3 regions of the Streptomyces sp. NPDC047525 genome follow, and region 3 is predicted to be linked to each of the others. Evidence: riboswitches for the same ligand, from Rfam matches in the RefSeq annotation. Region 3 holds a riboswitch; each other region holds the start of a gene.
The links. Region 3 has a riboswitch for S-adenosylmethionine ahead of ABZ833_RS03055 (glutathione binding-like protein). Riboswitches for the same ligand answer to the same signal wherever they lie in the genome.
Positions count from the first base shown of each region.

Region 1 (2,260 bases), on a different contig from region 3:
GAGCGCCGACGACACGGCCTGGGCGATGGACCGCATCATGCGGGGCGAGGCCACCGACGCGCAGATCGCCGGCTTCGTCGTGGCGCTGCGGGCCAAGGGCGAGACCGTGGAGGAGATCTCCGGCCTCGTCCGCACCATGTACGAGCACGCGAATGTGATCGAGGTGCCGGGGCGGACCGTCGACATCGTCGGCACGGGCGGTGACGGCGCCAAGACCGTCAACATCTCCACGATGTCCGCGATCGTCATCGCCGGCGCGGGCGCCAAGGTCGTCAAGCACGGCAACCGCGCCGCGTCGTCGGCCAGCGGCGCCTCCGACGTGCTGGAGAAGCTCGGCGTGAATCTCGAGCTCACCCCCCGGCGGGTCGTCGAGGTCGCGGAGGAGGCGGGGATCACCTTCTGCTTCGCGGTGAAGTTCCACCCGGCGCTGCGGTACGCGGGCGGTGCGCGCAGCCAGTTGGGGATCAGGACCGTGTTCAACCTCCTGGGTCCGCTCACCAACCCGGCCCGGGTGCGCTCTCAGGCCGTCGGCGTCGCCGACGCACGGATGGCGCCGATCGTGGCCGGGGTCTTCGCCGAGCGCGGGCACTCCTCCCTCGTGTTCCGCGGTGACGACGGCCTCGACGAGCTGACGACCACGGCGACCTCCCGGGTCTGGGTCGTGCGGGACGGCGCGGTGCGCGAGGAGTCCTTCGACCCGCGTGACGTCGGCATCGACCTCGTCCCCGTGGAGGCGCTGCGGGGCGCCGACGCCTCGTACAACGCCGAGGTGGCGCTGCGCCTCCTGGACGGCGAGACCGGGCCCGTGCGGGACGCGGTGCTGCTCAACTCGGCGGCGGCCCTGGTGGCCCTCTCGCCGGGCGAGGGGAGCCTCGTGGAGCAGATCCGCGCGGGCATCGCGCAGGCGGCCGAGTCGATCGACTCCGGGGCCGCGAAGAAGGCCCTTGAGCGCTGGGTGTCGGCCAGCAACAGGTGAATGTGGCGCACACCGCAGTCCGGATCCCGGACTGCGGTGGGCACCGGGAAGATCGTGTGGCAAGATGCTGCGCAGGTCATGAGTGACAGCGATTAGGCCCCGGCTCGCTGTCCGGCAACCCTCCGTCCGTGGCGGGGTGCCCCGGGTGAAGACCAGGCCGTGGACAGCAAGGTCCATGGCAAGCGCGGACCCCTGCGAACCCTGGGGTCCTGGTCCTCAAGGGAGCAGTCTCGTGAGCAAGCGAATGCGATAGGGCTTTCCGGCCCCTTTTCCGCACCCCCTTTTCTCTTCATCACTGCAGCGCCGTGACGGCGCCCTTGCAGTGAACTCGCCTGCCTTCCCACGGGAGTTCGCCATGTCCGCACGCACCGTCGCCACCACCACCGACTCCGCTGCCGCCTCCGCCGAGTCCGCCGACCCCTGCTGTGCCGCGCCGCTGCCGGTGCTCGGCCGTGACGTCACCGTGCCGCTCGTCACCGGCGGCGAGGTGACCTACGCGGCGCTCGACTACGCGGCGAGCGCCCCCGCGCTGCAGCGGGTGTGGGACGACGTGGCCGCGTACGCGCCGTACTACGGCAGCGTGCACCGCGGTGCCGGGTACCTCTCGCAGCTCTCCACCGACCTCTTCGAGAACAGCCGCGTCACCGTCGCCGAGTTCCTCGGCTGCCGCGAGGACGACCAGGTCGTCTTCACGCGCTCGACCACCGACTCGCTGGGCCTCCTCGCCGCGGCCCTCCCGGCCGACTGCCAGGTCTTCGTCTTCGAGACCGAGCACCACGCCTCGCTCCTGCCCTGGCGCGACGCCCGCGTGACGTACCTGAACGCGCCGCGCACCGCCGACCAGGCCGTCGCCACCCTGGAGCGCGCCCTCGCCGACCGCGACCCCTACGGGCCCGCCCTGGTCTGCGTGACCGGCGCGTCGAACGTCACCGGTGAGCTGTGGCCGGTCAAGGAGCTGGCCGCCGCGGCCCACGCGCACGGCGCCCGCATCGTCCTGGACGCCGCGCAGCTCGCGCCCCACCACCCGGTCTCCATCGACGAGCTCGACGTCGACTGGGTCGCGTTCTCCGGTCACAAGCTGTACGCGCCCTTCGGCTCGGGCGTCCTCGCGGGCCGCTCCGACTGGCTGCGGGCCGCCGAGCCGTACCTCGCGGGCGGCGGCGCGTCGCGGAAGGTCGCACGGCGCAGCGACGGCGGCGTGGACGTCGAGTGGCACGACACCGCCGCGCGGCACGAGGCCGGTTCGCCGAACGTCATCGGCGTGTACTCGATCGCCTCCGCCTG
Region 1 is NZ_JBEYTL010000004.1:341,327-343,586, reverse strand. Features, by position in the region: gene trpD (anthranilate phosphoribosyltransferase) at 1-976, shown strand, start outside; SAM riboswitch class IV at 1,051-1,167, shown strand; gene ABZ833_RS13965 (aminotransferase class V-fold PLP-dependent enzyme) at 1,332-2,260, shown strand, end outside.
Region 1: linked by a shared signal. The riboswitch ahead of ABZ833_RS13965 (aminotransferase class V-fold PLP-dependent enzyme) and the one ahead of ABZ833_RS03055 (glutathione binding-like protein) in region 3 are both predicted to bind S-adenosylmethionine.

Region 2 (2,260 bases), on a different contig from region 3:
CGCGGCTCGAACCCGTCCTCGCCCCGCTCGAACTGCGTGAGCTCGGGGCGTACGAGATGGCCGCGCGCGAGCCGCAGCTGCGCCGTCCGGTAGATCGCCGCGGCCATCCGGCCGAGCGCCTGCCCGTCCTGGTGCCGGTGCTTGCGCACGCCGACGTCGACCTGCGCGAGCGCGTCCAGGCCCACGGTGTGCAGCGCGTCCACGAGCAGGCCCAGCTCCACTCCGTAACCGACGGGGAACGGCAGCCGCTCAAGGAGTGACCTGCGCGCCGCGTACTCGCCGCCCAACGGCTGGACGAAACCGGCCAGTTGGGGCCAGTGCATGTTCAGCAGCGGGCGCGCCATCAGCTCGGTGACCCGGCCGCCCTGACCTGCGGCTGTGGCCAGCGGGCGGTCGTACATCGCCTTCACGAAGTCCACGTCGGGCTCGGTCAGGAGCGGGCCCACGATGCCGGTGACGAAGTCCGCGGAGAACTCCCTCAGGTCCGCGTCGACGAACGCGACGATGTCACCGCCGGTCACCAGGAGTGAGCGCCACAGGACCTCGCCCTTGCCGGGCACGGCCGGGATGCGCGGCAGGATCTCGTCCCGGTGCACGACCCGCGCGCCCGCCTCACGGGCGACCTCGGCCGTGCGGTCCCGGGAGCCGGAGTCGATCACCACGAGCTCGTCGACCAGGCAGGCCTCCTCGACCAGCTCCCGGCGGATCTCGGCGACGATCTCCCCGACCGTCTCCTCCTCGTCGAGCGCGGGCAGGACGACACTCACCGAGGCTCCCGACGCCCGTTTGGCGGCGACGAGTGCGCTGAGCGGACGGTCGGCAACGGACCAGGAACGCCTGGTCAGCCAGCGCTCGGCCTCTTCCAGCACGGGTTGCTCCTCCTGTGTGTGGCCTACATGTGATCCATCTCGCGGTTCGGACGACTATCTCAAGGGTCCAGGCCGTCGGTTACAGTCTTGAACAACGCGGATGACCATCGCATGTCGGGGGTCGACGCGTAACAAATGCCCTGGGCCCCTGAAGCCCCGGCGCCATACCGCTCATCCAGAGGGGCAGAGGGATACGGCCCGTTGAAGCCCCGGCAACCATCCCGCCGACCGCGCACGCGAGGTCTCGGTGGGGAAGGTGCCAATTCCGTCTCGTGACGAGATGCGTCACGGGGAAGATGAGGAGAAAGGGCCTCGCCTCCATGGCTGCGCAGACTGTCGCAACGAACGAAAACACCCCCTCCACGACGCCTTCCCACAGTGGGTCCGTGGACCTCGGCCCCGCATCGGGCCTTTCCTGCCGCGAGTGCGGCGAGCTGTACGCGCTCGGCCCGATCTTCGCCTGCGAGGCCTGTTTCGGCCCGCTCGAAGTCGCGTACGACCTGCCGACCGGTGACCCCGAGGCACTCCGGAAGCAGATCGAGTCCGGCCCCGACAACATCTGGCGTTACGCGCCCCTGCTGCCCGTCCCGGCGGACGTGGCGTCCAAGCCGAACATCAACCCCGGCTGGACCAAGCTCGTCAAGGCCGACAACCTCGCGCGTGAACTCGGCGTCGAGCAGGGCAAGTTGTTCGTCAAGGACGACTCCGGCAACCCGACGCACTCCTTCAAGGACCGTGTCGTGGCGCAGGCCATCGAGGCGGCGCGCGCGTTCGGCTTCACCACCCTCTCCTGCTCCTCCACCGGCAACCTCGCGGGCGCCGTCGGTGCCGCAGCGGCCCGCGCCGGCTTCCGCTCCTGCGTGTTCATCCCGCACGACCTGGAGCAGGGCAAGGTCGTCATGGCCGCGGTCTACGGCGGCGAGCTCGTCGGCATCGAGGGCAACTACGACGACGTGAACCGCTTCTGCTCCGAGCTCATCGGCGACCCGCTGGGCGAGGGCTGGGGCTTCGTGAACGTGAACCTGCGGCCGTACTACGGCGAGGGCTCCAAGACCCTCGCGTACGAGATCTGCGAGCAGCTGGGGTGGGTCCTTCCCGACCAGCTGGTCATCCCGATCGCCTCGGGCTCGCAGCTCACGAAGATCGACAAGGGGCTCAAGGAGCTCATCGCGCTCGGCCTCGTCGAGGACAAGCCGTACAAGATCTTCGGTGCGCAGGCCGAGGGCTGCTCGCCGGTGTCGACCGCCTTCAAGGCCGGGCACGACGTGGTCCGGCCGCAGAAGCCGGACACCATCGCCAAGTCGCTGGCCATCGGCAACCCCGCCGACGGGCCGTACGTCCTGGACATCGCGCGTCGCACGGGCGGTGCGGTGGAGGACGTGAACGACGAG
Region 2 is NZ_JBEYTL010000030.1:31,030-33,289, forward strand. Features, by position in the region: gene ABZ833_RS43600 (glucosyl-3-phosphoglycerate synthase) at 1-869, opposite strand, end outside; SAM riboswitch class I at 1,038-1,172, shown strand; gene thrC (threonine synthase) at 1,166-2,260, shown strand, end outside.
Region 2: linked by a shared signal. The riboswitch ahead of thrC (threonine synthase) and the one ahead of ABZ833_RS03055 (glutathione binding-like protein) in region 3 are both predicted to bind S-adenosylmethionine.

Region 3 (2,260 bases):
GGCCGGGAGTACAGGTGCACCTGGCGGCTCGGGGCGATCGTGATGACACGCCGAGCGGACACGGGCGGCAGCAGGGATGACGTGGACGGCACGGCGGAGACTGCCGGCATGTCCGTCACCTCCGCTCGGCAAGCCAGGGCTTGACGTCGACACTCGTAAGCTGCTCGGGACGTTACGTGAGGTCGCAGCGGTGCGCAATGCCCGTCGATCATGGGCGTCCTCACATCGCCGTACGTGCCTCGTCGTCCCTCTCCGTCAAGGACAACCGCCGGGCCACGCCATCTGTTCCGCCTCCGCGCCGGGAGTTGCACGGCCTTCTTGACGGCGCCCTGTGCCCGGACCCAGACTTCCGGGGACGGTCACGATTGTCAGCGCCCGCCCGGCAGGCTCCCTGCACGAGCGGTTCATCGGCCCCGGCCCGCTGGCAGGCAACCCTTCCGCCGCGACGGGGTGCCCCGGGTGACGACCGGGTCCCGCCGTGGCGGCGGGGCAAGTGCGGCCCCGGTTGCAACGGGCCTCGACGGCAGGGCTGGTGGACATGTCCAGGGCGGTCGGTGAGAGGAAGAGCACCCAGCGGCCTCTCCTGACCGCGCCCCGGCCCCGCCCCCGCGTGTTGACCAGACGGCTGCACATCGACCTGCTGCGCGTGTGCAGCGCAGCGGCTCCAGCCGTCTGACGTCCACGCATCACTCTCTCCCTCCCCCTCCCCTGTGCCACCGTCGCCGTGCGCGCGGTCGGCGCCCTCTCACCTGCCTGGAGAGCCATGCCCGAGACCACGTCGCACCGTTCCCACCCTTCCCACCCGACTTCCCTCACGGATCCGGATCCGTGCTCCCCGCTCGAAACCGTCCCGGGCGGCAGCTGCCCCGCGCCGATCCGCAGCCGCATCGGCGCCGACCTGGCCGGCGGCTTCTACCCGGCGCCGCACCGCTATCACCTGTACCTCTCGGCCGGATGTCCGCGCTCCTTGCGCGTCTCGATCACCCTCGACCTGCTCGGACTCCGGGAGTCGGTCACCACGACGCTCCTGACCTCGCACACCCCTGCGGCGGCACTCGACTCACTGCACCGCTACTACGAGGCCACCGAGCACCACTTCGACGGCCCCTTGACCGTTCCCGCCCTGTGCGACCGCTGGAGCGGGCACGTCGTCAGCAACCACACGCCCGACATCCTGCGCGACCTCGCCTGCCGCCTCGCCGCGCACGGCAGCGGCCCTCTCCTGCGCCCATCGGCCCTGGCGGCGCACATCGACACCTGGCACGAACTCCTCGCGGGCCCCCTCACCGTCGAGACGCTGGACCGCCTCGACGGCCGGCTGGCCTCCCACCCGTACCTCGTGGGCGACGAACTCACCTCGGTGGACGTGGACTTGTGGGCCGCTCTCGTCCACCCCACTCCGGACGCGGCCGAGGCAGGCGACTCCCACCCCCACGTCCGCGCCTACGTCCGCCGCCTGCACGCCCATCCCGCCTTCTACGCCAACGGCCCTCTCCCCAAGGCCGCGAGCACCTCCCGCGCCGCCCGTTCCCCGCTCTCCACACCGCCGTTGAGGTAGCCCTGGCTGTGCGTGCTGGTGTGTTCGCCCGCGAAGTGGAGGCCGCCCTCCCGGCGTCCCGTGAAGCCCCAGTACCGGGTGTACTGGCCGGGGCGGTAGGAGGCGTAGGAGCCGCGGGCCCAGGGGTCGTCGACCCAGGAGTCCAGCCAGCCGCGGCCGTTGTACGCCTTCTTGAGGCCGGGGACGAGCGCGTCGAGGTGCCGCAGTGCCAGGTCCGTCACCGTGGCGGACGGCGCGGCGTGCGGGCGCTCGGCCGGGTAACTCGCGCCGCTCCAGCCGCCGGTGAACAGCGTGAGCAGACCTTCCGGTCCTGTCTGGTACGAAGAGGTGTCCCAGGAGCTGAACAGCGGGTTGTCGCTCATGATGCCGCCGCTGAATCCGTCGAACCGCGGGAATTGGCGGTCGAACTGGAACAGCAGCTTGGCATCCGTGCCCATGCCGTGGTTGTCGATGGCCTCGCGCTTGCGGGCGCTGAGGCCCGCGCCGTCCAGGTCGACGCGGCGCAGGGTGGTGAAGGGCAGGGCGAACACGACGCGGTCGGCGGTGACTTCCCCTCTGCGGCCGCCGAAGCGCAGCCGGTAGGTGCCGCCCGCGCGGCGTACGGCCGTGAGGGGCGCGTCGAAGTGAAGGGCCGACTTGGGCAGCCGCTCGGCCATCGCCTGGGGGATGAGGTCGTTGCCGCCCTTGACGTGGTACTTCTCG
Region 3 is NZ_JBEYTL010000001.1:636,172-638,431, forward strand. Features, by position in the region: gene ABZ833_RS03050 (putative leader peptide) at 1-110, opposite strand, end outside; SAM riboswitch class IV at 358-502, shown strand; gene ABZ833_RS03055 (glutathione binding-like protein) at 764-1,558, shown strand; gene ABZ833_RS03060 (FAD-dependent oxidoreductase) at 1,477-2,260, opposite strand, start outside.